Regions from separate parts of the Paenibacillus sp. JZ16 genome, predicted to be linked through region 2. Evidence: riboswitches for the same ligand, from Rfam matches in the RefSeq annotation. Region 2 holds a riboswitch; each other region holds the start of a gene.
The links. Region 2 has a riboswitch for cyclic di-GMP ahead of BJP58_RS11575 (GTP cyclohydrolase II). Riboswitches for the same ligand answer to the same signal wherever they lie in the genome.
Positions count from the first base shown of each region.

Region 1 (10,410 bases), 1.6 Mb from region 2:
GCGGAGAACCCCCTAACGATTCAGCATTTACTTTTTCGCTTCCAAAGCTTTTTGGTAGATTTCAAGGTATTGGGTTAGTTGGAGTCCGTCTAATCCCTTGACGTAGGCGTCCCATTCCTTATTGATGTCTTTAGATCCGGTAATAAATTGAGCCATGTTGGACTTCACGTAATCGATCAACGCAGTCTTGATTTGCGCCGCGATCTCCGCGTCTTCCAGCGCAATAAAAACGCCATTTGGGTATTGCTCCTTGGAATGGAACGGCTCATATTCCTTGGATACCTGATTCAGCCGCGTCCCATATCCATCCGGTGCCAGCGGATCTTGCGGTGCGGTCCAGGAAGCTCGATACGCATAAGTTCTTAAAGAAGGCCCGATCTGTTCCCATCCGTCATTATGCGTTGGCTTCTTGTCCGTTTTCGGAATCGACGTATATTTCGCTTGATTTCCGTTAATATCCAGTTCTCCGTCTTGTGCCTTTCGCCAACCTTTGTCTTCCGGTCCGTTCTCCTGCAGCAGAATTGCTTCTTCGGTGTAAAGGTAGTCCGCGAGGCGGATCGCTGCAATCTGCTGGTCGTTGGTCGCTTTATTCGTAATGGCAAACTGGGAATTACCAATGCCGGCAAAATTCAGGGTTTGCTGAACGCCGCCGGGCCCTTTTAGAGGTGGAACCACGACGTAATCCTTATGCCGCGGCGCTTTATCATCCATGCTGTAGGCATAACTGATCAGCGCGGTAGACAAAGCTCCCATAACGTTGTCTGGTTCCCGGTTGGCCATTTGCTGAACCGCGTCAGCGTTTTGTGTAAAGGCCGCCGGATCAATCAATCCCTCTTTGTATAACTTGTTTAAGTAAATCAACCCTTGCTTCCATTCATCCTTATTTGCCGTAAAATCAACCTTGCCGTCAATGACCCTTAGGAAGGTGCCCGCATTCTTCTCGGTATAATCATCTAAAATAAAGGAGTTCATCAGAAATGCCGAAACGTTTCCCGCCCACATCTCATCTGATCCCGAAAGCGGGAGTTCGTCGACCTTGCCGTTTCCATTCGGGTCCTTTTCCTTAAAAGCCTTCAGGACATTGTAAAACTCTTCTGTGGTGGTAGGAACGGATAGTCCCAGCTGATCGAGCCATTTCTTGTTGATCCACATTTTCAATGCGTTATCGCAGTGATAACATTCATTTACTTGAGGAAGGGCGTAAATATTGCCATCGGGGGCCGTTATCGAATCCTTCATATATGGGATATCCTGCATTGCCTTCTTTATATTCGGCGCGTATTGTTCGATCAGGTCGTTCAACGGGATAAACACGCCTTGCGATCCATACTTCATCTGTTCTTCCTTGGAGAGGTCCCCATGCAGGATGACTTCCGGGTAGTCTCCACTGGCGAGCATTAGCTGTTTGCGATCCTTCAAGGCATTGTTCGGAACCAGATCCCAATCGATTTTGATGTTCGTTTTCTCTTCCAGGAACACGGTAAAGGCATTGGTTTTCATATCCTCGATGGTCGGAAACTGCGGCGCAAACATTCTTATCGTCATCGGCTGCTTCACAATCGGATAGGTGCCGACCTCTGTAAACAATTCACTTTGTTCCGAAGGCGATTCCGCCCCTGTCTCACCAGCAGCAGCGTCCGGGTTCTCCGGATTGGAGGATCCTCCACAGGCACTCAGCAGCATCGTCAAGGTCAACATACTGATTAACAACGCGATTAAAGACTTCGTCCACCCTTTGCGCATCAAAACAACTCCCCCATTCTTTTTCATGTTATTCCTGATCACAATCAGTAAACTTCCAATCACCCGTATCTTCCTTGAATAAAAGACCGCACCACCTCCCTTAAGCTGGGTTCCCACTTATCCTTTCAAGGAACCGATCATGACTCCTTTGACAAAGTGCTTCTGAACAAACGGATAAATGATCAGTACCGGTGCACTCGCGACCACGATCAGTGAATATTTTAATAGATCCTTCAGTCCTTGCTGCGCCTGCACCTGATCCACATTGGCCATCATCGACGGATCCACCGTGTTCAGAATCAAGACGTTGCGCAGAATGATTTGCAGCGGGAACAAGTCCGGAGATCTCAGGAAGATCAAGGCGTCAAAATATGCATTCCAATGTCCAACTGCGTACATGAGCGTCATGACGGCAATAATCGGTTTGGACAAAGGCAGGACGATGCTGAGAATGAACCGGATATCGCTGCATCCGTCCAGCTCCGCCGCTTCGGACAGTTCATCCGGGATGGTCGTCTGGAAGAAGGTGCGGGCAACGATAACCTGGATCACGCCCATGGCTCCCGGCAGAATCATCGCCCAACGGGTGTCGAGCAGCTGAAGATCCTTCACCAGGAGATAGTACGGGATCAACCCCCCGTCGAACATCATGGTAATAACCAGCACAATCATAAAGAAATGTCGGCCGTACAGCGTCCGCTTGGCAAGCGGATATCCAAACATGATTGTCAGTGACACGTTGATCGCCGTCCCTACGACCGTATAGAACAAGGAGTTCATATAGCCGACGCCGATCTGCGGGTTCTGGAATACCGCCTTGTATCCATCCAATGTAAAATCGACTGGGAAGAGCCATACCTTTCCGGACACGACGGCCTGCGGCGAGCTTACGGATGAGCTGAGAATATAAATCAATGGCACGGCCACGATGATAAGAATCAAGGTCAGGAAAGCATAGATCAAAGCGACAAACATGCGGTCCCCCCGGGATTCCCGTATAGCGGTTGTTGTTTTGGGCATTTTGTTCCCTCCTTGGCACCTTTTTCATTTAGGTATGGTTTCAGTCGGCCTCGGCGACGAATTCATTCGACTCACCACAGACTGCTGCTCGACAGCTTTCGTGCGATGTAATTCACGGCGATCAACAGGAGCAAATTCACCACCGAGTTGAAGAAGCCGATCGCCGCCGAGAAGCTGAAGCTCGACCCAAGCAGACCTACTTTATACACATAAGTAGATATGACTTCGGAAGAGGCGAGATTGAGAGGGTTTTGCATTAGATAGATTTTTTCGAAACCCAGCTTCATAATGTTGCCAAGATTCAGGATCAGCATGATCACTGACACGGGAATCAGGCTGGGGATATCAATCTTGAGGATCTTCTGGATGCGGGAAGCCCCATCCACCCTGGCCGACTCATACAGCTCAGGATTTACTCCGGCGAGCGCAGCGATATAGATGATCGCCCCGTATCCGGTGTACTGCCACACATCGGACCAGACATAAATGGATTTGAACAGATCAGGCATACCCATAAAATTCGTATTGGTTACTCCCATCATTTCGAACAGCTTGCTGACCATGCCCACTTGGGGCGTCAAATTGACGATAATGATCGATACCATGATAACCGTCGATATAAAGTAAGGAGCGTAAGTTATCATTTGTACGCTCTTCTTGAACAGCCCATTTCGGATTTCGTTCAGGGCGAGCGCCAGAATAATCGGTGCCGGAAACCCGACGGCCAGACCATAGAAACTGATCCCGAGCGTATTTTTGATGTAGAGCCAGAAGTTTGGGGATTCAAAAAATTGTTCAAAGTATTTGAATCCAGCCCAAGGGCTTCCCCAAATCCCTTTAATGACGCTGTAGTCCTTGAATGCAATCACGATCCCGGCCATCGGCACATATTTGAATACAATCAAGTAAAGAAAGGGGAGCAGGAGAACCAGATACAGCTGCCAGTGGCGCCTGATCCGGATCCACGTCGTTTGCGGGCGGGAGCGGGTGCCGACCTGAGCAGGACCGGGTAGCCCGGGACCGCCATGTAACTTATTGTTGAGACTTCGCATCAGCATGAACTCCTTTTCGTTGTATGTTGCGGATATCGTTAGCGCCCTTTTGGATGCGGCGGAATGTATTGCCATTGTAAACGCCCGATCTTGCGATCAACAAGAAACAAGAATAAACGGGTTAACCATTTTCGCCTGCATGATTTATAACGAAAAAGGCAGCGATGAGCTCGCCACCTTAACCGTTTTCTACAAAGAAACCGTTTTCAACTGTTCGTTTTGCGGAGCTGATTGCTGCGGTATTCGCCCGGTGCCGTTCCCATAATCCGTTTAAATACTCGCGTTAACGAGATGGCGTGGGTATAGCCAACCCGCTCCGCAATCTCTTGTACAGAGGCATCCGTCTCCAACAACAGCTTCACTGCTTCACGCATCCGTACCTGGATAAGAAAATCGACGAACCTCTGTCCGGTATGTCCCTTGAACAACTTGCTTATATATTTGGGATTCAGCTGAAAACGATCCCCGAGCATCTCCAGCGACAAATCCGGGTTGGCATAGTCCTGTTCGATCAGCTTGCAGATCTCCCGGATAAGCGCTGCGTACTGCCTGCCTTCTTGTAGCTGACCCACGGATTCGAACAAACTGGTCATGACTTGCTTGATTTCAATCCGCAGCTGCTCCAGTGAACTGCCATGGTCCAGCATTTCCGTAAGTAGGGGAAGCCGTACCTGGGACCACTCGCGGTAGACATCCTTATTCATGTCCGAAAGCTCCCGGCCGACGTTGTACAGTAAATAATTCATCAGGTTAAATATCTCTTCATTGGTAAGAAGGCTGCCCTTTAACTGTGCGAACCATGCCTCATATGCCTCCTCCCACCCTATGTTCAGCATTCGGTAGGATTGAATAATCGAGCTGATTTCTCCTAGGTGAGCGTACACTTCGGCATGGCTGGTGCCGGCGATATCCTCGCAACGAATCAGACGGTTTTCCCCGAGTACGATTTTGTATTTAAGCGCTTGGGCTGCGCTTTTATACGACTTGGACAGGTCTTGGATCCGATAAACCTCCTCGCCGCTTCCAATCGTAACGGTAAATTTCAAATTTTGCTCGGTCCAGCCCCGCATTTTCGCGCCAAAACGGGATAAAGCTTCTCCCTCTCTCTCCTCTGTCTCGTCCCCCTCAAAGTAAATGACGGCAAGGCAGGAGGGCGACGTCCATTCCGACCACAAACGAATACTCTCCTTCATCGCAATCTCGTTCACCACGTTCCGGAGGACGAATTTCAGCAGATTCTGATCACTCGCCGTATACTTCCGGCAGAACTCTCCGTAGTTGTCCATTTCAATGATGAGTAACCTAAACCGGTCCAGCGGCTCGGGTAAATTCAGTATGGCGGCTTCCTCCTGCCACTCTTCCAGACTCATATCGGTTTGTCCCTCAATCAGCTGATGGAACAGATACCTTGTCCGCAGATGAAGATCTTCCTGGTATTTTTCCTGGTATTGCCTGGACTGCTCCAGGATATGATCGAACGCCGACTCAATAAATGCGAACTCATCGGGACTGCCTTTCCATAAGCCCGCGCCCCTTACAGGCAGGGAATAGTCGCTGAATCGCTCGGCGATCCGCTCGATCGGTCTGGCATTGCGCCGAGTCACATAGATCATCCAGATGAATCCGGCGGCGATCATGAGGAGTCCGATCACAAACCACAGATTATAGAGTTCTGAAATCGTGTTGACATATCCGCCATTGATGAGACCGCTTCCATATTTCCAACCGGTGTAGTCCGAGGTATATTCCGAGAAGAGCTCGGATTCTTTAACTTTCGCCTCACTCCCGAACAACAGCTGACCGGAAGCATCTTTAACCTGGATGAAGCTGACCTTGGATTCGTACATATTCTCCGTCAATTTTTTCAGCGAATCCGCCGAAACGTTAACCACGATCATGCCGAGATTATTTTTCATGTATGGCGATCCCCGCACCAGACTGACCACCTGTTTACCGCCAATCATTTTGAATTGCTCGAAACTGCGCCCACCGGTCCACTTTGGAGTCTTCGACACCTGATATTCTTCGATAAATTTGCGGTCAGGATATGAACCGATATAAGCGTTGGTTGCATCACTCAACACATATCCGTCCGAATATCGCACCAAGTAAATGGAATCGATCAAAGGATAGTAATTGATCAATTCCTTAAGCTTTTGCACGGCCCTGATGTTGATGTAGGCATCACTTCCTGAGTTTGCTTTAAAAAAATTGTTCAAAGACTCGCTGTTGATACTCTCGAGGACGATCATATTATCGATCACTTTGAGCGAGGTATCCACGATCCGCATCGCCTGTAGGGACAGCGTCTTATTGGCATTCAGCGCCTCGCGACGGCTTTGCTCACTGAACATTTGAAAGAAAACAAAGAAAATAAACGTGATGACAATCATAAATACCGGCATGTAGGACAATAGTAGTCGTTTAAACCATGATTTGCGCATCATAACCCCGCCCCTATGTAATGTGGACATGCTTTTGTATTAATGAATTATACAACGGGGGGCAATCCCCTGTCGGTTGAAGTAACTTTAGAATAATTTTGATGATAATCCGACAGTGGCGGAAGGAGCAGCAAGTTTAAACTCCTCACAAAAGAAAAAGCAGTCAACCTTTGTTTTAGGGTGACTGCTTGCCGTCATCATACTTTAGCCTTGACTTCACTTTATCTGTTTTGTTCAATTTTTTCCTTCCTTGCTCCCTACCCAAATTAGTGTGCTCCCATCCATCATTGGTGATGACTGGACGATAAACATCGATAGATCGGGTCAAATGCGGTCTCGATTTGCTCCACATCCTTGTACAGCCAGATCTTTTTAAGCATTTGCTGCGTTTCGTTTAGCGGTTCGTCTCAGTTGACGAGCATCGGACGAAGAAGATCAGGGTCCGGCAGAGCTTTTTTATCGACTTTCCCGTTAGGGGTAAGCGGCAAACTTTCCATCTGCACCACAAGTGAAGGCAGGAAATATTCAGGCAAATTCCGGGCTAAATACGCCTTGACTTCCGTTTCGGACAACACCTGTTTCGCAACAAAATACGCACATATTATCGGATTTCCACTTCCGTCTGCTTTGACGGCTACCGCGGCTTTCGAGATTGCGTTGTGTTCCAATAGCCGGGTCTCGATTTCTCCCGGTTCCACTCGATACCCTCGGATCTTTACTTGATCGTCGATTCGCCCGATCATTTCGATATTGCCATCCGGCAGCCACAGGGCCAAATCCCCCGTTCGATATAACCTTTCCCCGAGGAGCGGATGTTCCACAAACTTGGCTTCTGTCAATTCCAGCTGATTCACATACCCCCGCGCGATACCGTCTCCTCCGACGCAAAGCTCTCCTACTACTCCGAACGGCTGAAGCTTCAACTGTTTATCAAGAATATAAGCGGATGAATTGCATATTGGTCTGCCAATTGGAATGGTCGATTCGAAATCACGTTCGATCGGGAAGTAAGTGGAGAACGTCGTGTTTTCCGTTGGACCGTACATATGGATCATCCGCAGATCGGGGCACCTCTTCCTTACGGCATTTACGTGCTTCGGCGATAACGCTTCTCCGCCGATTAGCAAGATGTCTAACGTACGAAAGGCGTCTGGGTCCTGTTCGTCCAGATTATGGAATTGAGCCGTAGTCAGAAACCAAGCCGTAATGCGGTGGCCGATGATGGTTTCCTTCAATTTGTAAAGGTCAAATAGGTCCGTGTCCTTCATCAAATACAAAGTAGATCCGTTCAAAAGGGATCCCCAAATTTCAAAGGTCGACGCATCGAATGTTATTGTACCGGTTTGCAAAATTCGATGCTCCTTGGAAAAGTTGAAATAATTGGTATTCTTGACCAGTCTTACGATGTTACGATGCTCAACCATGACTCCTTTCGGTGTCCCCGTTGATCCGGAAGTATAGATGATATAGGCTAGACTTTGCGAGGTTGCTGCAGATATCGTATGGGGACAGCTGTCAAGGCTTAGCTGCGCGTTGTCCCAATAAATTACTTTTCCCTCAAATGCTATGTCAGGCTTCCAACTGGAAGGAGCCAGTAAAAATCCCGCTCGACTGTCCTTGAGCATATATTCGATTCTTTCGCACGGAAAATCGGCTTCGATGGGCATATAAGCGCCGCCAGCTTTCAATATGGCTGTAAGCCCGACAATCATATTGACAGACCGATCCGCGACAATCCCAACGACGCTCTCCGGCTTAATGCCGTGATCCTGCAGTGCTTTTGCAAGCTGATTCGCGCGTTCGTTCAATTCCCGATAGGACATCTGATGGTCCTCGGTCATGACCGCCGGGCGATCGGGGGTTAAACGGACCTGTTCCTCAAACAAGTAATGGACCGTTTGGCTGGAAGGATAGTCCGTCTTAGATCCGCTGAAAGCCTGAATCTGTCTCTCCTCTTCTTCCGACATCATACGTATGTCGGCAATCACCTTCTCGGGGAAATCAACTACTTCATGCACGATTCGGCTCAAGTGGCCGCTCATCTGCTCGATCGTTTCTTTTCTGTAGGAGCGGGCCGAATATTCAAGGTGTATCATGATAAATTCCTTCTTAAAAGCCGTCAAAGCAAGCTCAAACGTCCCCAGCTGATCGGATTCATAAGGAGTGGCATTGGCGTTTTGCCAAGTAAACGCCGCTTTGATGAACGGGTTGCCGCTCAAATTCTTTCGCATATTCCGATCTTCGAGTGCTTGCATCGTGGTATGCTTGACTTCTATCAGAAACTTACCTAATGGCTTATGTACAGTAGGAGAGTAACGTATAGGAAACATCTGTCTTTCCAACAGATACCCAATTACAGGATCATCCTCGCCGGTATATTTGGCAAGCAGGATCGCATAACAAGCCATAAGTGCCATATCCACAGTTATTCCGAAATTGAACGCAAGTTCATGGAGTTTTCGGGTCGTTGCAAAATCAAGGGAAAAACGAACCTGGTTTCCTTCATCGTCGGCCCATCCCCCCCTCGGCAATTCGTCAATTGATACATCACAAGTCGTTTGTTCCATGACCATCAACCTCCCGGATAATCGATTCATTAATGTCTGATTGTTAACGAACAGAAAAATCCTCTTCGCATTCTGCGATCAAGTAATGTCCCCCTTCAACCCCAAACTAGTTTTTTATAGCGAAGCCACCGTTGTTTTTTGGAACGTCAAAAAAACCCCTTTCTTCAATTCAAAATAATGAATAAAACGGAGGTTTCCCGTTGTATTCGGCAACTGGCTGGCATTGCGGTCGCAGTAGATCCCACATTAGCCCCTATAGCTTTGCGTCGCCACCTTTCGGTGGGTTTGCTATTGTCGTACAAAAATAGTATTTAAATTGTAAACCATGATTATATTATGTATTCGATTTACAATTACTGTATCTTGTTTCCAAATGAAAATCGATAGGTCTTTTGTTCAATATTGTCTTTCAAGAATGGTTTTGATGATATTGATAACCCTCATGAAACACTAGGTCGTGATAGTTAATCTTTACTAATTTTTTCCACTCCTCGCCTTCACTACACTTCACTTAACTATGTATTAAAGCTATTCTGTTCAAAAGAAAGGCTGCGATTTTCTGTAATTACTTGGATATTAGATGATGGCTGATCAAGAAAATAGTTCTATTTTTTAACTTCACTCCTATATCCATTGACCTAATTGCGACAGCAGGAATCATCAAGTCCAATAACTTTTGCCTCCTGTCAAACAGGACTAAATTACCATCTATAACTGGTAAGGACATTTCGCTTCCGATCAGAAAACTTTCATAAGTTCAACCCACTTGGTAATTCCATCCTTCAAGTTCCCGGTCTAATGGATCACTGGATAATAAAATAAAGAGCCGTTGTCCAGGACAACGGCCTCATATTGCTATATGTCATGAACAGTTTTAAAAAGGTCCGGTTATTTTCACCTTGATTTTATTGGATTCAACTGTTACCCCGTTCAATGTAATTCGAATCGACAACTCGGCTTGCCCCGGATGCTTGGCGATAATCTTTCCTTTGGGGTCGATCACCGCCTTATCCGGACGGCTGCTCAAATACTCAATGTGAGCGCCGGATAACTCCTTAGTCGTTCTTCCTCTCTCAAGGAAGACTTCGTAGGAATAACCGACCTCATCTCCGGGGTGAAGCTGGAGCGATTCAGCCTCGAGCTGTACTTTGTCCAGCGGCATGACCAGATTCGGGTCGCTATACTTCATCAGCTCGCTGCCATATTTGAAATAGAAGTTGCCAAAGTCGTCCTGCGCCAGCTTTTCCGCATTGCTCTCCAACAAGATGGACAGCGATTTGCTTGCTGTGTCAATCTTAAACATCTTGCTCGTATAAGTATGGTCAGCAACATATCCCGTATAAATGGTACCGTACACATTGCCGTCCGTTCCAATGGTCAATCGAGGATTGCTGTGTGCATAATCTGCTGTAGGAAACATATCCTCACTGTAAATAATCTCTTGGCGTTCCGTATCATAGATGAACAGAGCCCCCAGCGCCATTCCCCATATGTTACCGTCCGGGCCCCATATCAAAGAGGTTACTGCTTTTTTGCCCGGAACAGGTACCTGTTCCAGCTCTACTCGGCCTGATGCTGTATCGT
Region 1 is NZ_CP017659.1:927,054-937,463, forward strand. Features, by position in the region: gene BJP58_RS04090 (ABC transporter substrate-binding protein) at 28-1,770, opposite strand; gene BJP58_RS04095 (carbohydrate ABC transporter permease) at 1,861-2,763, opposite strand; gene BJP58_RS04100 (ABC transporter permease) at 2,835-3,815, opposite strand; gene BJP58_RS04105 (AraC family transcriptional regulator) at 4,022-6,262, opposite strand; gene BJP58_RS04110 (non-ribosomal peptide synthetase) at 6,667-8,826, opposite strand; cyclic di-GMP riboswitch class I at 9,032-9,126, opposite strand; gene BJP58_RS04115 (hypothetical protein) at 9,701-10,410, opposite strand, start outside.
Region 1: linked by a shared signal. The riboswitch ahead of BJP58_RS04110 (non-ribosomal peptide synthetase) and the one ahead of BJP58_RS11575 (GTP cyclohydrolase II) in region 2 are both predicted to bind cyclic di-GMP.

Region 2 (10,410 bases):
ATTGCAACCGTTTGCAACTCATGCTGCGGTCTCTTTTTTCTCGTCCATCACCCTTATTTTCATCCACTCGGATTGTTTAATAATAAGTCGTTATGGTGAACCCTATAGTATGTAATCATTTCGTTATCATATAAAGGAATCAGATAGGAGGATTGTCGGCGTGAATACCCGGACACTAGAGCAATGGATGCCGGACATTATAGAGAGTCTGAAAGCAAAAACACCCAATGACTTTCAGCGAATGATCGATGAATTTCTTCCTTATGACCTGGCCAGAATACATAGCCACCTCAGTGATACGGACCAAACCCGATTTCTGCAGTTTCTGAACGAGGAACAGCTGGCCGATATGGTTCAGGAAATGGAGCATGACCAGCAGATCGAAGTTTTGGGCAAGCTGGGCAAAGAAAAAACAGCCATCATCCTGGACTTGATGGATAACGATGACCTCGCCATTCTGCTTGATGAGCTCTCGCCTGAGCAGAAAGACGAATTCCTCAAGGGAATGCGGGACGAGGAATCCCAATTTGTCCTGAACCTGATGAAATACCCGCCGGAAACTGCGGGACGAATCATGACCAATCGTTATGTGTGGATTCCCCAGCATTACACCGTATCAGAGGTCGTCCAGAAGCTGAAAACCTACGTCTCCATTTCCGAAACGATCAACTATCTGTACGTCATTGACCAAGACAAGAAGCTGATGGGTGTGGTGTCCTACCGCGGTCTTATCTTGGCCGAACCGGATGAATATATGGTGGATATCATGCACAGCCGGGTACTGTCCGTACCTGTGGATGCCGATCAGGAGGAAGTCGCGCAGATAATCCAAAATACGATTTGGTCGCCATCCCCGTCGTTGAACAGGATAACAAACTTGTAGGCATCATTACGGTTGACGATATTCTCGATGTCGTCATCAAGGAAGCCGATGAGGACATTCGGAAAATGAACGCCACCGGGGGCAAATCCATTGACTTCAACACCAAAGCAACCGTTGCCGCCTTTCGAAGATTACCGTGGCTGGTCCTGCTCTTATTCATCGGTCTGATCTCGGGAACGATCATTTCCCGATTTGAAGAGACGCTGGCACAGGTTGTGGCGCTAGCCTTCTTCATGCCCATGATTGCCGGAATGACCGGCAATACCGGCACGCAGTCGCTAGCTGTTATTGTACGCGGCCTGACTACGAAAGAAATGACCAAGTCGCTGGTGTTCCGGCTGTTAGCGAGAGAGCTGAAGGTCGGCTTGATGATCGGGGTCACATGCGGGATCCTGATATCCTTGATCGCATACTTCTGGCAGGGCAATGTTTATCTGGGGCTTGTGGTCGGAAGCTCGTTGATTGCAACACTCATCGTGGGCACGATGGCCGGCACCATCATCCCCCTCATTCTGTTCAAATTCAAGATTGATCCGGCTGTGGCCTCCGGTCCACTGATTACAACCATTAACGATATCCTGTCGCTTGTCATCTACTTTGGTATCGCCACCCTGTTTCTATCTTACATTTAGCCGAAATTTACGAACAGACAGCATCAATTAGGGTGAAAAAAGCCTTCCCGCACACGAGCAAGAAGTCTTATGAGGCTCTGCCAGATCAAGTTAATCCACGGGTTTCTTATCCGGCAAGTTATTTAAACTCATGTCATCCCTGTTGGCATTGCTTAAACATTACCAAAAAGTGACTAGGTCACTTCAAAGTGCGTACTTCCCAAGCCGAACCCTAACGTGCAAAATGACATTAATCAAGAACATGACGTTAGGAGATGAATATATGAATACAGATCAACGTTCACATCATTCGCAAAAGACGGCATTGGTTGTAGGGGCCAACGGGGTGATCGGCCGCAACCTCATCGAATACCTTGCGACGCTTCCCGATTGGAATATCGTCGGCGTATCGCGCCGAGGCGGCGAATCCACGAAACGTATAAGCTATCTATCGGCCGATTTGCTTGATCGCGAGGATACGGTCGCCAAATTAAGTCACTTATCGGAAGTAACGCACATCTTCTATGCCGCCTATCAGGACCGGCCAACTTGGGCCGAGCTCGTTGCCCCGAATCTGGCAATGCTCGTTCATGTTGTGGAAGCTATCGAGCCCATTGCCGCCAACCTGCAGCATGTCAGCCTGATGCAGGGATACAAGGTATACGGCGCTCATCTCGGTCCATTCAAAACGCCAGCACGGGAGACGGATGCAAACCATATGCCGCCAGAATTCAATATCGATCAGCAGAACTTCCTCGAGGAGCGGCAGCAAGGCAAAACCTGGACCTGGTCAGCCCTGCGTCCATCCGTAGTCAGCGGCTTCGCCCTTGGAAATCCGATGAATCTGGCGATGGTCATTGCCGTCTATGCCTCGATTTCGAAAGAGCTCGGCATACCTCTGCGTTTTCCAGGTAAGCCGGGGGCCTATCACAGTCTGCTGGAGATGACCGATGCCGACCTGCTCGCGAAGGCTACAGTATGGGCCGCAACCGATGAACGATGCGCCAATCAAGCATTTAACATCACGAATGGGGATCTGTTCCGTTGGAACGAGTTATGGCCGAAGATTGCGCAGTATTTTGAGATGGAAACCGCACCGCCTCTACAGATGAATCTGGAAGTTGTCATGGCAGATAAAGAGCCGATCTGGAATCGTATGGTTGAGAAGCATGGACTTGCGGAGCACACGTATCAAGAGGTTTCCTCCTGGAAGTTCGGTGATTTTGTGTTCTCATGGGATTATGATTTCTTTGCAGACGGTTCGAAGGCCCGCCGCTTCGGATTTCATGAGTATGTCGATACAGAGGCCATGTTCATGAACATCTTTGACGAGCTCCGGCGGCGTAAAGTCATTCCCTAAGTTATCGCGCAAGCTGCATGACAAAGAGCCGACTATACGTGGAATAGTCGGCTCCTTCATTTATCATACCTGTTAATGACGATCCTCAAATGCAGGCTTCTCCAGCACCATGGCGGATTCGCCGTATTTTCGCTCGATATGAATATCGCCCCATCGGCACATCAAATGGAGAATTTCCTTCAAGCTCCAGCCATACTCGCTCAGTTCATACTCTACCTTGGGTGGAACCTGATTGTACGTTTTTCGTACGATAACGCCCTCCTCCTCCAGCTCCCGCAGATGCTGTGTCAGCATTTTTTGCGTGATCTGGGGAATCAGGCTTAAAAATTCGCTATTTCGTCTTTTACCGAAAGTAAGATGAAAGAGAATGACCGGTTTCCACTTCCCGCCAATGACCTCCAGCGTTGCTTCCACCGCAGTATTGTAGACTTTATTAGGATTTTCCATGCGTACTCATCTTCCTTTCGATATGCTGAACCCTTCTTCTCCAACAAGCATATCATTTTCCCCCTTGCTTAGAGCATGTATTCATACGATTTATCAGCAGTTCTACATAAAATGTCTCTTACAAAGATATACCATCTGATTTATGCTATCAACAGGGCACCTGATAACCAGTTGGATGGAAAATTTGAATAAGCTGTCGATTATAGATTCGAATATATGGATGAGAAAAAAAACGGCAGTTAGGTATCCCACTGCCGTTTCTATCATCCATAATATCATTTACTCTATTTGTCTATTCACTAATAACTATTCAAGGAAAGTTCATTAAGATTATCTGTTACGCAGGAACTTTTAGACATGGAATAATCGTAATTCGGATAAGCGGTAATGCAAATATCTTCACCGATTTGTTGTACAGATTGAATCTTTACGCGTACCGCGTCATCCATTAATTCCAAATCCGAGCCGCCATAGGGGGAGAAGGATTGCCGTCCCCCCAACACTTTGGGAGCAATATAAATCATCCATTTATCAATAAGGTTGGCTCGAAGGAATGATCCATTTACTTCGCTGCCTCCTTCTACCAGCAGGTCGGTAACACCTCGCTGATATAACATATCCGATAATGCATGGAGGTCCAGCCCGAAACGGTTCACTGGAACGAACAGAACTTCAATTCCTTTTTGCTGCAGCATGTGTACTCTTCCCGGATCAGCCCCCTCCTTCGTGACTACCCATGTCATTGCTTCCGAACAATCGGTAACTTTGGCATCTTCGGGCAACCTCAAATTCGAATCTAAAATTACCCGTATGGGATTCTTCCCACTTTCTTCCGGCAGTCGGGTCGTAAGGAGCGGATCATCGGCCAAAACCGTATTAATTCCTACTAATATGGCGTCGACTTTGTTTCTTAATTTATGTACTACAAGCTGTGTTTCATCACATGTAACCCATTTAGAATGCCCCGTTGACGCGGCAATTTTTCCGTCAAGCGTCATGGCTACCTGGGAAATGATAAACGGCCGTCGTTTTGACATATTGTGCACGAATCGTTCATTAAGTAACTCGGCTTCCTTCCCCAATACACCCACATCAACTTCTATTCCATTCTCTCTCAATAATTGAATGCCTCTTCCGGCCACCTTCGGATTCGGATCCTCCATCGCCACGACAACTCTTGCGACTCCCGAATTTAAGACTAATTCTATGCAAGGAGAGGATTGAGGGCTTGGTTCCAGCGTAACATAGAGCGTTGCGCCTTCGGTATACCCATCAGCCATCCGGAATGCGTGCACCTCTGCGTGAGGTTCCCCAGCCTTTCTATGAACACCTGCGCCGACTACTTGTCCGTCTTTGACTATCAGTGCGCCAACGACCGGGTTCGGATTGGTTTTCCCACTGGCCGTACCTGCCAAATCCAATGCCAGCTTCATAAATTGTTGGTCTAATTTCATATGATTAACACTCCCCATCATAATAAAGCGGTCTCCACCAAAGAGTCGTAAATATGACCCGATTTTTCGATCTTCGTTGCCAAATACCGATTATTATGCTCGGATACATCTCCCCAAATGGATTTATGATGATCGGTTAAAAGTCCCTTTTCCCGCAAAGACTGCAGCTTTCTAGGGTTGTTTGTAATAAGGGTGACTGGTTTTTGCCGCAAGCTTTGGAGTACACGTATGGCTTCATCATAAGATCGATGGTCATCTGCAAAGCCAAGGCTTAGATTGGCCTCTACAGTATCGCACCCCTCATCTTGCAAAAGATAAGCTAACGATTTTGGGAAAAGCCCTATTCCGCGACCCTCGTGATTCGCCAAATAAAAGAGAGCTCCACTACCGTTTTCAATGATCATGCGCATGGATTGCCGCAGTTGGTAGCCGCAATCGCATCGTTTACTTCCAAAGATGTCTCCCGTATGGCAAATGCTGTGCATCCGTATCAAGGCATGCTCCTCATTGGCAAAATCGCCATATACTAGTACGGAAGACTGCTGATGTGAAGCGAGATCTGCCTGAGATAATGATTCCAGAATGTCATTCTTATCCATAAATGAATTGCCTGTATTTAACCATGTATACCATTTAAATACAGCCTCATGGTCCTCCAACTGCACAGGGAGCCGAACGGGACCAACAAGACCGATGTTGGGACATTCCGGCTGTTTAAGAATGGTTAATTTACTAGCTAGCAATTTCCTGACCTGGTCCATAATCATGAATACAACTCCTTGTTGGTTTAGATGGGGATCAATCGATTGGTTTGTTTCCCTCCTTGAAAACGTTGGCAGTTTTTACGTCAGCTACTACTTCTCCAACCTTAAAGAATTTGGTTGGGAAATGGAATTTTTTTAAAAATAAACACAAAAAGCCCCTGTCTGAATAGACGGAGGCTTTTCCGTCGTATTCGGTAACTGGCTAGCATAGCGGATACGAGTGATCCGCCTTAGCCCCTATAGCTTTGCGTCGCCACTTTTCAGTGGGTTTGCCATTATCGTACGATGTCATTTCATAAAATAAATCCGCGATCATTGCCGAATATGGAAGAACACACCATATCGGAAACAATCGAAAGTAATAGCTTTTTATCATATAACTACCAGATGAATATAAAATACATTTTTATGAAATGCAACCTAAATATAAACATGACCCGAAAGAATCACCATAGATTGCCTTCTTCCCGCTTCACTTCCTCAACGATCGCTTGAACCCCTTCCTCAATCTGATCCAATCGTGCTCTGGAAATGCTGATACGTATAAACTTCTCGCGCATAAGGTTGTTAGATAGATAGAACAGCTTGCCGGACACCACATGAATGTTCCGCTCTTTCAGCCGCCTGATCAACCGCTCCAGGTTAACGGTCTGCGGCAGCTTAAACAGCTTATATATGCCGCCGTCGCCAGGCACGGCTTCAATCCATCCGGCTCCCTCGTATCGCTGCACAGCCGCATTCAGGGCTTGCATTCGGGTTTCATACTGGCTGTAAATCTTCTGTTTATGCCGTTCATACATTCCGTTGCTAATATAAATTTCAAGCGCCGCTTGGGACAGCAGCGACGTATCCCCATAACTTTTAAAAGCACGGAACGTATCGAGCAAACGTTCCGGCAGGACGACGGCTCCCAGGCGCAATCCTGGGAAAATAATCTTCGAGAAGCTCTTCAAATACACCACATGCGATGTTCGGTTGTAGGCATAGATGGGATCATATCCCCGTTCCTCGCCTAGATCAGCCATATAATCGTCTTCCACGATATAAACATCATATTTCGCCGCCAGGTTAGCAATGGCCTTTCTCTGCTCTGCGGTGTAGGTGTTGCCCAGCGGATTATGGTATCTCGACATCGTATAGAAAAATTTAATATGTCCGGATCGAAATTGCTCCTCCAGAGCCTTCAGGTCGATCCCCGCTGCCGTGCGGGTGATTCCGATAACGGGCACTCCTTCACTTTCCAACAGCTGCAAATAATTATTGTAGCTGGGCTGTTCGACCAGAATGACGGACTTTCCGCCGGGAAACGGCATTTTTGTCAAAATCTCAAGCGCCTGCTGGGCGCCTGCCGTAATCATAATCCTCTCCGCGGAAGTGAACACTTGAGCTCCTGCCAAATGGGAGACCAGGGTGCGGCGCAGTTTCTCCATTCCTTGCGGATCACCATAGGTAAACAGCTCATATTTATAGGTATCAATCGCCTTGTTCAGGCAATGCTGAAAATCCAGATACGGGAATACGTTCACGTCCGGAGAAGCCGACGCAAAATCAATCAAACTCTTATCCATGTTATTCGAATCCCCATCTTTCTGGACTACATAATAACCGCTTTGCGAAACCGAATAAATGGCGTGCCGTTTCTCAAGCTCAGTATAAGCACGAATCACCGTACTAATGCTGCACCCGTAGGATTGTGCCGCACTTCGAACGGAAGGAAGCTTCTGCCCTGAACGATATTGGCCTTCCTGAATTTTCGATTCCATATCGGTAAGAATGGATAAATATTTTTTCATTACCCCGCCCCCTCGCGACTCTTATTATACAGGATCTCAACACTGTATCGATACAGTTGTCAAAATAGGGTATGGTTTCGAACCCATCATTATCCTATATTCAAGTAACCGTTCGCTGTGTTGGGAACACCTTCCCGGCCTTAAGAATGAAGATAACTACGATAGGGAGCTGATTCACATGCCATCCATTTCGCATGCCGATTTTTTAACTACTGTACGTGAACGTCAAGCGGTTAAACATTTTGATCCCCAACACAACCTCAGTCATGATGAGATTAAAGAAATGCTAGAGATTGCGAGTACCGCACCTTCTGCCTGGAATCTGCAGCATTGGACGTATCTTGCCATTACAGATAAGGCCACCAAAGACAAATTGTTACCCATCGCATATGGACAAAGGCAAATCGTAGAAGCCTCCGCTATTATCGCGGTTTTGGGAAACCTGCGGGCCCATCAACATGCTGAAGCGATATATGACCAAGCGGTTCAGGCAGGATTCATGCCAGAGGAGGTCAAAACGAATCTGGTCCGGCAAATAATGAATTCCTACACCAATGCGCCTGAACTTGCCCGGGAAGAAGCGATACGGAGCGCCTCCATGGCCGCCATGCAGCTCATGCTGGCTGCAAGGGCGCGCGGTCTTGATTCATGCCCGATGGGCGGATACAACTCAAGCCTTTTTATTGAAGCATTCGGGGTTCCGCGCCATTTGATCCCCGTTATGCTGGTTGCGATCGGTAAGAAGTCCGTACCGGCTCATCCTTCAACCCGTTTACCCCTAGAAGAGACGGTCTTTTGGAATCACTTCTAATGCTCAATCCAAAAAGATCTAATATTTTTAGGTGAAAAACCTAATTTTATTAGGTTTTTGGAGAGGAACACGTCTGATAAAATGAATACAAGCGCTTACAAAGTGATGATCCAAGGAGGAACCGTAATGAACAAGCCCGTACAGCCTAACGAACCGATCGTAACCCATATCTATACTGCAGACCCATCCGCCCACGTATTCGAGGGTAAAATTTATATTTATCCATCCCATGACCTGGATCATGAGAACACGTCCAATGATAACGGCGACCAGTATGACATGGAAGACTACCATGTTCTCTCGATGGAGAATGTGGATGCTCCCTGCGTGGACCATGGCGAAGCTCTTCATGTGAAGGATGTGCCATGGGCGAAGAAGCAAATGTGGGCACCGGATGCTGCCTTCAAGAACGACACTTACTATTTATACTTCCCTGCCAGGGATCATGACGATATTTTCCGTCTTGGCGTAGCAACAAGCTCGTCGCCTTACGGCCCCTTTAAACCGGAGCCTCATTACATCCCGGGCAGCTACAGCATCGACCCCGCCGTATTCGTGGATGACGACAACCGTGCCTATATATACTTCGGCGGCCTCTGGGGTGGACAGCTGGAACAATGGCAGACTGGATCGCACATTCCGGATGCGGAAGGGCCTCCCGCAGACGCGCCTGCCATCGGACCGCGGGTCGCTGAGCTGAGCGATGACATGCTCACTTTCAAAGAGGCGCCCCAAGAAATATCCATCGTCGATGACAAAGGCAACCCGATTGTTGCAGGGGATGAAGAGCGGAGATATTTTGAAGGACCTTGGGTCCATAAATACAACGGAACCTACTATCTTTCTTATTCCACCGGCTCAACGCACAAAATCGTCTACGGCACGAGTCAAAGTCCAACGGGGCCTTTCGAGTTCAAGGGCACGATTCTAACCCCCGTAATCGGCTGGACGACCCATCACTCCATCGTTCAGTTCCAGGATAAATGGTACCTCTTCTACCATGACAGCTCCCTTTCCGGCGGAGCGGACAACAAACGCAGCGTCAAGTTTACCGAGCTGACCTACAATGAGGACGGCACCATTCAGACGATTCATCCGTACGACAAATAAGGCACGGGGAAGGCTGGATTCCAAGAGTATGGAGTCCAGCTTTTTCATTTCATTTTCTGTTCCCGATACGGATAAACTCGCGCTCTGCCGTATAATAAAACAAGCTGCCCCATCGTTCATGGAGTCAGCTTGCTGGCCGTTCAGGACGTTTATGTGTTGCAGCCCCGCCCGTTACACGCCCTTTTTAAACAAAGAGAAAGAGTAAATCGCCGGAGCCGCCACAATCAATATAATGACAGGAACGATTGCGACGGCAAGGTTCATCTTCAGAAACGCCGTCAGGATCATGAACGCTCCGCCTGCCATCCACAGGTATCCCGCAAAACGATGCGTTTTATTCCAATTATTCTGGCTGTTCAGCGTCCAAGGCAGCTTGATGCCCACCGTATAGTTCTGTTTGCTCTTCGGCAAATAATTTCCGGTGACCACGAGCAGCATGCCCACGAGAGCCGGTGCAATCGTCTGGATCGGCAGCTCGGCCCCCATGGCCTTGAACAGCGTGATCGGCATGAGAATGAGAGACAGCGCGGGGATGAGCCATAGACCCATCGTTCTTAAAACCGGGGCAGCGTTCATTTTCTTTGGATCGTTGTTAAGCGCTACATTGACTATGACGTTAATAACCGCTGTAATCAACGGAAGCACAAACGCCGCAACCGCCTTCGACACATAATTATCAGGATTGCCCGCCGCGTCCCAGTGAACAGCCACCTGCTCAGGCAATTGGTTATACAGCGTCATCGATAAAATAATCGGCAATAAACATATCAGCGTTGTTATAACCAGCATCGAACTATTCTTTTTCCTCATCTTGTTTCCCCCCGTTAAATTGTGAAAACCACAGCATGATTTCTTCGAAGACGGACACGTTGATCTCATAGTAAATATAATTTTTATATTTTGTTTCAAATATCAGTCCGGCCTTCTTCAGCTGCGACAGATGATACGAAATGGTCGCCCCGGTCATATCGAAATGTTGACCGATCTCTCCGGCTGACATTTTGCCGCGCTTGAGCATAACCAGGATGTCCCGTCTCACCGGATCAGATAACGCCTTGAATGTTTCCGGAAACCCCAATGTGCATCACCCATATTTCTATTTAGAATTTCATCTAAATACATTATCGCTTATCCCTGCATCCAATTGCAATACCTATTTTGAAAAAATTCTAAATAG
Region 2 is NZ_CP017659.1:2,553,090-2,563,499, forward strand. Features, by position in the region: partial or broken gene mgtE (magnesium transporter) at 161-1,515, shown strand; gene BJP58_RS11560 (SDR family oxidoreductase) at 1,778-2,854, shown strand; gene BJP58_RS11565 (winged helix-turn-helix transcriptional regulator) at 2,927-3,301, opposite strand; gene ribD (bifunctional diaminohydroxyphosphoribosylaminopyrimidine deaminase/5-amino-6-(5-phosphoribosylamino)uracil reductase RibD) at 3,601-4,755, opposite strand; gene BJP58_RS11575 (GTP cyclohydrolase II) at 4,773-5,522, opposite strand; cyclic di-GMP riboswitch class I at 5,710-5,803, opposite strand; gene BJP58_RS11580 (aminotransferase-like domain-containing protein) at 5,966-7,312, opposite strand; gene BJP58_RS11585 (nitroreductase family protein) at 7,491-8,123, shown strand; gene BJP58_RS11590 (glycoside hydrolase family 43 protein) at 8,250-9,233, shown strand; gene BJP58_RS11595 (SdpI family protein) at 9,405-10,043, opposite strand; gene BJP58_RS11600 (autorepressor SdpR family transcription factor) at 10,027-10,311, opposite strand.

Region 3 (10,410 bases), 1.7 Mb from region 2:
TCAACCATGCATAGGCAACCACCTGAGGTCCAATATGCATAATTAAAAATAAATGAAAAAACAACCATCGACGACTCCACGTCATCAATGGTTGTTTATACGTTACTCCATTATTTATCGATCAGGTTGGTCACTTTCAGCATTCTTGCGATCAGTGCGGTTACCTCGGCACGTGTCATTTGCGCTTTCGGACTAAGAGCTTCCGGTCCGTTGCCTTGAATAATTCCCGCATCGATCAATTGGGTTACATCTGCCTTTGCCCAAGGCGCTACATTGGCCCCATCCGTATATTGTGCCAGCGTAGTAGCAATCTGCTCCTGATTTGGCACATCTTCGGATTGAATCAAACGATATGCACGAGCAATCATAGCAAAACCTTGCTCTCTCGTAATTTGCAGACCGCCTTTGAAATTGCTGTCATTATAACCACGAACGATATCAAATTCATTCGCAATGGATACAGCGTCCTTATACCATATTGAGGCCGGTACATCAGAGAATTTAGCCTGCGATGCATCCTGACGCATTAAGCCTAGGCCCAACACGACAATCTCAGCAAATTCCGAGCGCGTGACATAACGATTCGGCGAGAATGTATTATTACCGTTGCCTTTCAGACTCAGTCTTGCGGCAATGTTGTTGACATCCTGTTTGCCCCAATGGGATTTTACATCCTCGAAATCCTGAGGATTCCAGATGACCGAGTAAGTGCCGCTGCTGCGAAGATCATTGATGAGTGCGAAGTAACGGTTATTGACCTTTGTTACGACCGTCGGTACATGGAATACGCTGCCGTCCGGATTAACGATAACGCCTGTCGTAATCCGGTTCGGATCTACGCCTTCCGGAATTGCGATGTATTTTGGCGCATAGCCGTTCAATAATCCCGTTCTATCCGTTTTTCCGTCATGCACAAAGGCCAAATCGAGGTCGACCGGATGCACAAGCAGTTCATAACCGCCTTGAGCTGCCTTCTCGCGGGCAAACTTAGCCAACTCATCGCTAGAACGTTTGATCTTGATGTTTGCCGCAATGTCGCTGATCGGAGCATTGCCGAACTGCTTGCTAATCGCGTTCACATCGAGCTGTCCTGCAGGAACCGGATAAATCGCCAGCACATCTTCAATATCCAAGCTGGAGCCGGTATCAGAAAGCTTCTTCAGATCTTCAACCGTCAATCCTCGAACTTCAACATCGCCGTTACCCGGTACGCTAATGCCGAGTTTATGTCCTTTACCGTCTGCAAGAATACCGGACAGTTTGTCCTTATCGATCGTAACCGTCGCTTGACCACCGTTTACCGTGCCCGAAGCGAACGATACATTTGAACCGTTAATGGTTATTACGATGTTCCCCGGTTTCGCCGTGTTGTCCGTTGTTGGTGGAGTCGGTGAAGTTGTTGGACTAACTGGGTCAGAGTTACCGCCACCATTATTGCTACCACCATTGTTGCCACCGCCGGAGTTGTCGTTACCGGAAGCTTTCTCACGATCGATGATATAGGTATACTCGTTGATCAGCTTACCAGCTTTGTCATAGACGCCGACTTTGATCTTATTCTCACCTTCTTTAAGCGGCAGCTTATTCCACTGATCGGCAGGATACTCTATATCGTTCACAATGATTTTAACCTGAGTATCGTCCGGATACTTCGCCACTGGATTCAGGCTGATGCCGTATACGTCATTCGTTACCGTTCCGTAATAGGTTTTGTTTTGGTTCGGGTCAAATGGTGGAGTTAACTCGATATCCCGATTGCCGCCATTTGTTAAACCAACGAGGTTCAGTTCCTCTAGTTCTCCGTTCGTTACAACGAGATCATCTAGCGCCTTTTGTAACTCGGCCAGCGCCTGATCTACTTGATCCTGCGTAGCATTTGGATCGTTCAGAACGTTGTTGGCTTCGGTAAGCTCGCGCTCCAGATTAGCCCAGCTTTCAGGGGTGTAATCTTTCCCATCAAGCGTGCCTGCTTCGGTTATCTTCGCTTCAAGAGCAGTTTTGTCGACCTTAATCTTCTCCAGATTATCTAGCGCTTCGGTCAACTTTCTAACAGCTGCATCTACTTGATCCTGCGTAGCATTTGGATCGTTCAGAACGTTGTTGGCTTCGGTAAGCTCGCGCTCCAGATTAGCCCAGCTTTCAGGGGTGTAATCTTTCCCATCAAGCGTGCCTGCTTCGGTTATCTTCGCTTCAAGAGCAGTTTTGTCGACCTTAATATTCTCCAGATTATCTATTGCCTCGGTCAACTTTCTAACAGCTGCATCTACTTGGTCTTGAGTTGCACTTGGATCGTTCAGAACGTTGGTGGCTTCGGTAAGCTCGCGCTCCAGATTAGCCCAGCTTTCAGGGGTGTAATCTTTCTCGTCAAGCTTACCTGATTCGGTTACCTTCGCTTCTAGAGCAGTTTTGTCGACCTTAATCTTCTCCAGATTATCTAGCGCTTCGGTCAACTTTCTAACAGCTGCATCTACTTGATCCTGCGTAGCATTTGGATCGTTCAGAACGTTGTTGGCTTCGGTAAGCTCGCGCTCCAGATTAGCCCAGCTTTCAGGGGTATAATCTTTCTCGTCGAGCGTGCCGGCTTCGTTTACTTTATCTTCAAGAGCAGTTTTGTCGACCTTAATCTTCTCCAGATTATTTATCGCCTCGGTCAACTTTGTAACAGCTGCATCTACTTGATCCTGTGTAGCATTTGGATCGTTCAGAACGTTGTTGGCTTCGGTAAGCTCATGCTCCAGATTAGCCCAACTTTCAGGGGTGTAATCTTTCTCGTCGAGCGTGCCGGCTTCGTTAATTTTGTTCTGTAATTCTGTTGTATTAACCTTTGTCGATACGGTATATGTTACTGAATCTGACGCTTCCGAATCCACATAGGCATCGTTATTCGACTTCGCCGTTACCGTTACATCATAGCTGCCGGGTTGCAGTCCCAATGTCGACAAATCGAGCTCAGTTCCATTTACGGCTTCGGTAGTAATAATGGTGCCGTCACTTAACTTCACCGTTACTTCATACTCATCTGCATGGTCTATAGGGGCCCAGGATAGCATATCCCCATTCAATTGAGCATTAGGCTTCGCTAGCTTTGTTATTTCCTTGTCAAAAGCATCTACAGGAACTCCGTTAGTCCCCTTCAAGTTCCCGTTTCCGCTATAGGATACAGTTACCTTTTTGCCAGCAATGTCTGTTCCGGATGGTAATGTAATAATCAGTTTTGTGGTGTCAACCGGATCAACTTTAATACTAACCTGATCAATCGGTACCACTGCACCATCCATTTCAATTAAGAAACCAGTTGAATCGGTTAGCACTACATCTTGATCAAAAGTGAAGACAATTTGATTACTATCTGCTGTAGCTTGATCAAGTTTAGCACTTATCAGTTGTGGGGCTGGCGCTGCAATCGTGAAGTATGATCCATTATTAAAATCTTCACTGCTAAGCGTTGCTTTACCGTCAACTAACTCGTAGAACTTGTCTTGATAATCGAATTGATTGTCTGCACTGACAACTAAATATAAAGGCCATTGTTCAGCTGTTTCTACTTTATCTACTTGCAATGTAATCTGAACAGGTAACCCTGTTACTGCCTCTTTGTCTGCCCAGTTGGTCTTCTCCACTTTGTGAATGCGCGCAGTATGCTTTAGACTTTCATTGCCTTTATCGATTGGACTAATGAACTCCGTCCCAGCCCCATTATCGCTAAAAACAAAAAATGATTTGTCGTTAGCAATTTTTCCGGCATTCTCTTCATTAGAATTTGCTACCGTATCTCCTAATGAAATCGTTACGTTGGCGCCGTTATCTTGAGACTTCGATTGTTTCTGATTCAATGCCCCCATATCGTCACGCCCGATTCCGGTGATACGGTTACCATAGCCTTGATTATTAGCTGCAGTCCACATCGTAGATGTTTGCCCTGCATCATGATTACTCGTGACATAATCGATCAGTTGGCCATTTGCATCTTTCAAAGTCAGACCATACTTTAAGGCGAGGTAGCTGTTAACCTTATGGCGCTCAGTCTCACTTAATTTTTTGTTGAATACAATTACTTCGGAGATGGAGCCGTTAAACCGGCTATAGTGACCTGCACCGATGTATACTTTACCACCAGCAGCAAGAGTAAAATTAACTTTATGTTCATCTCCAGTACCGTTAATTGGATATAACTGTTTTCCATCTAAAGCAAAAGACCATTGATCTTTATTAGGATTCCCAGAGTCTACTGCACTCCATATATTCATAACTCGTGTCTTCTTCAAGTCATATCCTGTGACATCAATTTCTTTAGACGAATCGGATCCAAAATAGGTGCGAATCAGATTCCCGGTTCCATTCCCATATGCAGAAGACGCGCCATATTTACCGCCTAAGTCCCAAGGAAATCCACCAAAATTGCTACTTGCTTGAACTGAGAACACTTCCCGTTCTGTGTCCTGTGTAGTACCTACAGAAGCTTTTTTGAAATAGGTAGTAGCCGAAGTCACCTGAATAGCGGGATTATAGTTCACAGCATTAGCGCTATATGGAATAATTCTGTCGGTTTCATTTCGGTCCCATATTTCATTAATGGCCAAATCTTGTAACTCGGTAACCTGGCCATTCTCAGGCTTAGCGCTCTTGCCTACATCTACCCATGATATCAATCCATCATTTACTCCCACCCCGCCAGGAGCAGTTGTAGTTACCGCTTTCTCTTTCCATACCAAGTTATTATTACCTACACCATAACTTGCAAAAAGTTGGCCGTTATCGGAATAGAGATTCTCCAACCCTGTCAAGCCAGCTCTCGCTGCTTCCCCAAACTTATTTCCTACATTCATACGTGCTACCGCGGTAATACCCGCTTCTCCGGTAAAATCATCGGATAGAGTAAGGAACGTACTACCTTGTAAATTAACGTTTAGCTCAGTTTGTTGGTTCACTCCTCTATTCCCCGTTATCTGTGCTGTACCAGAAAGATTGAACTTAGACGTATTCGTGTTGGTACTAACTCCACCACCACTATTGTCAGTGATTGTACCTCCAGTCATAGTGAACGTCGCATCTTCAGCAATCAATACCGTACCTGAGTCTTTAGTCAATTTATTACCGCGAATTTCTCCACCTTTCATTTCTACAACCGGTTTCGATCCTACGGTATTATGTCTGATATATATTGCGCTTCCTCCAAATTCGGAATAACTGTTACGTAAAATAGTCCCTTCTTCAATAATCAGCTTTGAATTATTGTAGACATTCATTATTCTTCCAGTGAAGGAACCTACATTACCCTTGGCATCAATGATAATATTATTTAATGTAAGCTGGCCCTTCTCAAGATAAATAAGTGTGTCTTTATCTGCTCCCGGCTCACCGGTTGCCGCACCCTTTGTCGAGCCACGCTGAATCACAGCGGTATTTACGCCAGAAGCCGTAGAGATCGTAACACTCTTTTCTTCATTAAGATGAAGGTACTTTAAGTTGCCATCGACCGACAAATCGATATTGTCCAAGACATATATCGTTCCCCCGTCATTCACCTCTTGATAGGCTTTGTACAATGTTGCGTAAGGATGGTTTCGGGTTCCATCACCTGAGGTGTCACTGCCTCCACTGGATACGTAAACATCCGATAAAACTTCAAATTGTCTAGTCACAGTCCCCGACTGTGTATTATTTTTATTAGCTGTAACATTGATCGTATATGCACCTATAGTCAAGGCATTAGCAACTGGAAACTCCCAGTTCCCGTTCTCATCAGCGGTTACCTCTTCAGAAACGATGATAGACTGGTCTGCTGCACTAACGATTTCAATCTTTACATTCGCAAAAGGTTCTGTTACCCCGGTCAGCGTCGGCTTTTTCCCCATTACCTCGCCGTCGGTACTCGGTTTGCTCAAGTCATTCTTGAATGCTCGCCATACCAAATTCTTATTTGCATCATAACTTGCAAGAAGAGAGCCAGAGTCGGCAATCAAATTCTCGACACTGCCCATACCTTCTTCTGTTACACGTCCAAATTGTGTTCCCGATGTCATGCTCTGGGTGGTAACGCCTGCCTTCCCCGTAAATGCACCGTTTAGAATTAGAGCTTTATAATTTGCCAGGTTAACGTTTACTTCTTTTCCGTTAAATGTATTCCCGGTGATATTGGCTTCACCCGAAAGGACGATCTCACCGCCGCGAGACTCAACGCCTCCGCCGATATTATTTGTAATGTGGCCACCGGTCATAATAAATTGTGCTCCAGGATCGACAAAAATTGCCGCACCAATCAAAGAACGTTTATTGCCTTTAATTTCTCCATCATTCATTTCTACAATAGAACCGGCGTCTCTGGTGTATATCGCACTTCCTTGATGTTGTGAAAAACTGTTTTGTAAAACAGCACCTTCTCCAATAATCAGTTTTGAACCACCATAGACATTAAATAATCTTCCATCGATCGCCCCTCCCATTTCCTCGGAGTTGCCGTCAATGATAATATTACTTAATGTTATCTGGCTCATATTAGTTAGTTGAAAGAGTACTTTGCCGCTTGGCTTGCCACGTTTAATCATCACGGTGTTATTGGCATTAGGGGCAGTGGCAATCGTAACATGCTTGGCTTCATTTATTGCAACAATTACATCAACGCCATCCTTCAGTATAACGTCGTCCAGGAGGTATATCGTTCCCCCGTCATTAACCTCTTTATAGGCTTTCTGCAGGGAAGCGAACGGAGTCGACTCAGTTATTCCATCGTTTTGGTCATCACCACCGCTGGATACATAAACTTCCGAAGAAGCAGCATAGCTGACTGGCATTCCTGAGCTTACCCCAAGTCCCGTGAAGACAAGGGTAAAAATCAGAAACATAACTCCAATTTTCCGCAAATTAATGTTGTTGCTTAGCATTTAGATCCATTCCTTTCTTGTGTGAAGTTTTCCATTTTCACCGTAGTGACGGCCCATTTCCACCTCTTTTTCACTACTTTTTCAACTGCTATGTCAGGGTCATAAGAGCTAGTATTCGACTCAGAAAACCTGTAAGAGGCTTACTGCCAGTCGTTCACAGCATCGGACTCCTTCAATAGAATGACTAAAATAAAAAAACTCCTTCCAAAGGCGAACGCCAATAGACGGAGGTTTCCGTCGTTTTCGGCAGCTGGCTGGCATAGGTCAATAGAACCATTAGCCCCTATAGCTTTGCGTCCCCGCTTTTCAACAGGTTTGCTCTTATCGTACGAGCTTTATTATGTAATACTTGGTAACAAAACTACTTAAATTTTGATTCTTTTTTCATAAAAATACAAGGTACTCAGGTCTTATGTTTGTTGTATTTTATCAAATTATGTCTAATATAGTGCTTTGGTAGCTTCTTTTGACATTATATGTGGCAATTCTGAACATATCCTGAATATGCTTGTTATAGATAGAGTCTTAAGTATGCAAAAAGTATCTTCACCTGAGGGTTCTCTACCCTCGCGAATTGTATCATTCACTTCTATACAAAAACTTTACAAGCCAGGGACTTGAAAGATGAATACTAACAAAATGAAGCTGTAATGCCAGTAGACTGACCCTTTTCTGTGGTATAAAAGGGGCAGCTATTCCGATAAAATTTCTTTAAATGTAAGCGACCGACAAACTTTTCTTTACTTATAGCAGGGTTCTGATCCAACACCATAAATACGGTTGGAACCGGAACCGGCCAGGTTTATCGACCAATATAAATCACTTGCGGACATATAAAGAAAATGAGCCCGGCATAATTACCGGACTCATTTCATTAAACTGCCCAATACCTATGATATCTAACCATTTAGGGTCACTTCACAGGTGGAGCAGCCTCTATTTCATTATGTCTTCGACACGGATACGAGAAGCTCGTTATCGCTTGAAACGACCGCCCCTTCAGGGCGTCCAGGAGGGTGCGGCATCCGGTTCGCAATCCACCACTCCCCCATTCCGACAAAGGCCGAAGATGTGAACGGAAGCGCGGCTTCTGCATCCACGCCTTGGGTGACCCCCTCCATCTCGATTTGCTTCTGAGTCAAGGTTAGCTCATAGGATGCAATCAAGCCCTCATACTCTGCCTTGATGAGTACGGTTCCTTCCGATTTCACCGTTACTACACCGCTAGCGCTGATCTCCGCTATAGTTGGATCACTGCTTGTATAGATGACGTTTGCCTCCACCTTTTCACGGCTTCCATCGCTGTACACTGCGGTAGTCACCGTTTGGGCATTCTCTCCAACGACCAGTACAACCGGCCCCTCGAGCTCAATCTCAGTCAGTGTAACCGGTTCGTCATTGTCGCCTGCTGATACCGATTGTAATACAGGTCGTTTAGCCATACCGTCCCATCTCCAAATCGTGTTAAAGTCCCACCCTAATCTGTCTGTATAGGTAGATGGAGTCTTTATTTCAGTTTCAGATAGGCCTAATCCTTTAAGGGTTGTTAATGCTCCTTCAGCTACACCTTCTTTATTCACTATCATGCCGTCAAATGCATAATTATTTTCGAGCGTAGCGGTGTGTCCCGCAAGAACTCGTCCCATCACCCGGTTTGCCATCGTTGGCGCCGTAACCGAAGGGCCCAGGGCAATGACATTTCTGACGACTGTATCATTGTATCCGTATCCAGTCACTCCGCCCGCATTGCTCGTCATCGCTCGAACGGTTCCAGACGCATACACGTTTTCTGTTAGGCTGCCCGAGTTCGTAATTCCGATTAGGCCGCCGGCCTGACTTACCTGAGCGGTTACATCCGCGGTTGAATAGCTGTTTCTTACGATACCATTAGAATAGCCTACTAGACCGCCGACTGTGCTGGAGCCTGTAATAGAGCCTGTTGAGAGGCTATTCTCTACCTCGCCATTGTTCGTGTTGACGAGTATGCCTATTCTGCTTCCGCCAGTGACGCTGGCATCGATCATGGCTATATTTTTAATCACTCCGCCATTAAGATGGAATAAGCCGCCGCTCGAAGAATGAAAATTAACTATTTTCTTCCCGTCGCCATCCAAAACACCGGTGAACGAAACCACTTTAAAAAGCGACTCAGCCGGTTGTCCGGCGTAATCCATATCATGGTCCAACATATACTTTTCCGCCGGGAAGTTTTCCATAACGTTCAAATCAGCAATGGATTTGATTCTGTAATAACCTGCTTCATTTCTTTCTAAAGGCACGACAGGCTCGCTTGCCTCTTCGGGATTACTGTTCAAAACCGGACGCTTTAAAGCATCATTCCACATCCAAACCGACTCAAAATCCCATTTCAATATATGGATATACGTATTGGAATCTTCAACCTGTTGCTGGGATAGCCCTAAACCTTTTCTGTTGTCAGCAGCGGCAATACTTTCGCCTTCTACATCCACCATCATGCCATCAAACGCATAATTATTCTCAAGCGTTGCGGTATGCCCCGCAAGCACTCGTCCCACCACACGGTTCGCCATCGTCGGCGTTACGACTGAAGGATTGAGAGCAATCACGTTTTTAACAACCGTATCATTATAGCCGTAGCCAGTCACTCCGCCTGCATTACTTCTAAGCGCCCGAACGGCTCCAGATGCATACACGTTTTCCGTTAAACTGCCTGAGTTTGTAATGCCGATCAAGCCGCCAGCCTGGTTCAACTGGGCCGTTACATCTGCTGTAGAATAGCTGTTTCGCACGATGCCATTGGAATAGCCCGCCAGACCGCCCACGGTGCTGGAGCCTTCGATTGAGCCCGTTACATAACTATTCTCTACCGTTCCGTTGTTCGTGTTAACGAGTATACCGATATTACTTCCGCCAGTAACGCGTGCATTAACCATGGCTATGTTTTTAATCGTTCCGCCATTGAGATGAAATAAGCCGCCATTTTCTGATTTGAAATTGGTTAAGGATTTATTATTTCCATCAAATATGCCAAGGAAAGGCGTCCCCTTAAATAGGGGATCAAAAAGCTGCCCTTCAAAATCAAGATCGTTTTCCAATATATAATTTTCATTTGGAAATTCTGAAATGGTCTTTAATTCACTAACCGAACGGATGATGTAGTACCCATCTTCATTCCGATCAAGCTTCGGCTTTGGAATATGGTTTTCGTTAATTTGTTCCAAATTACTTTGCAGTAATGGACGCTTGGCATCTTCATTCCAGATCCAGATCGAATCAAAGTCCCAACCAAGGGTCTCCATGAAAAAAGCTGGCTTCGTGAATGCTTCTGCACCCACCCCCTGTCCTTTTTCATTGTTTGGATCAGGGACCGTAACGTTCTCACTGCTAACAAACATATTTTCATCGGCGTAATTATTGACTAAAGTTGCCTTATCCCCAGCTAACACTCTGCCGACAATTCGATTCGATGCCGTACCTGTAACAATCGATGGATTTAATGCCATACTATTTTGAATGACCGTATTGTTATAACCGTATCCGCTGATGC
Region 3 is NZ_CP017659.1:4,264,492-4,274,901, forward strand. Features, by position in the region: gene BJP58_RS19400 (DUF8202 domain-containing protein) at 111-6,881, opposite strand; cyclic di-GMP riboswitch class I at 7,124-7,211, opposite strand; gene BJP58_RS19405 (CehA/McbA family metallohydrolase) at 7,826-10,410, opposite strand, start outside.
Region 3: linked by a shared signal. The riboswitch ahead of BJP58_RS19400 (DUF8202 domain-containing protein) and the one ahead of BJP58_RS11575 (GTP cyclohydrolase II) in region 2 are both predicted to bind cyclic di-GMP.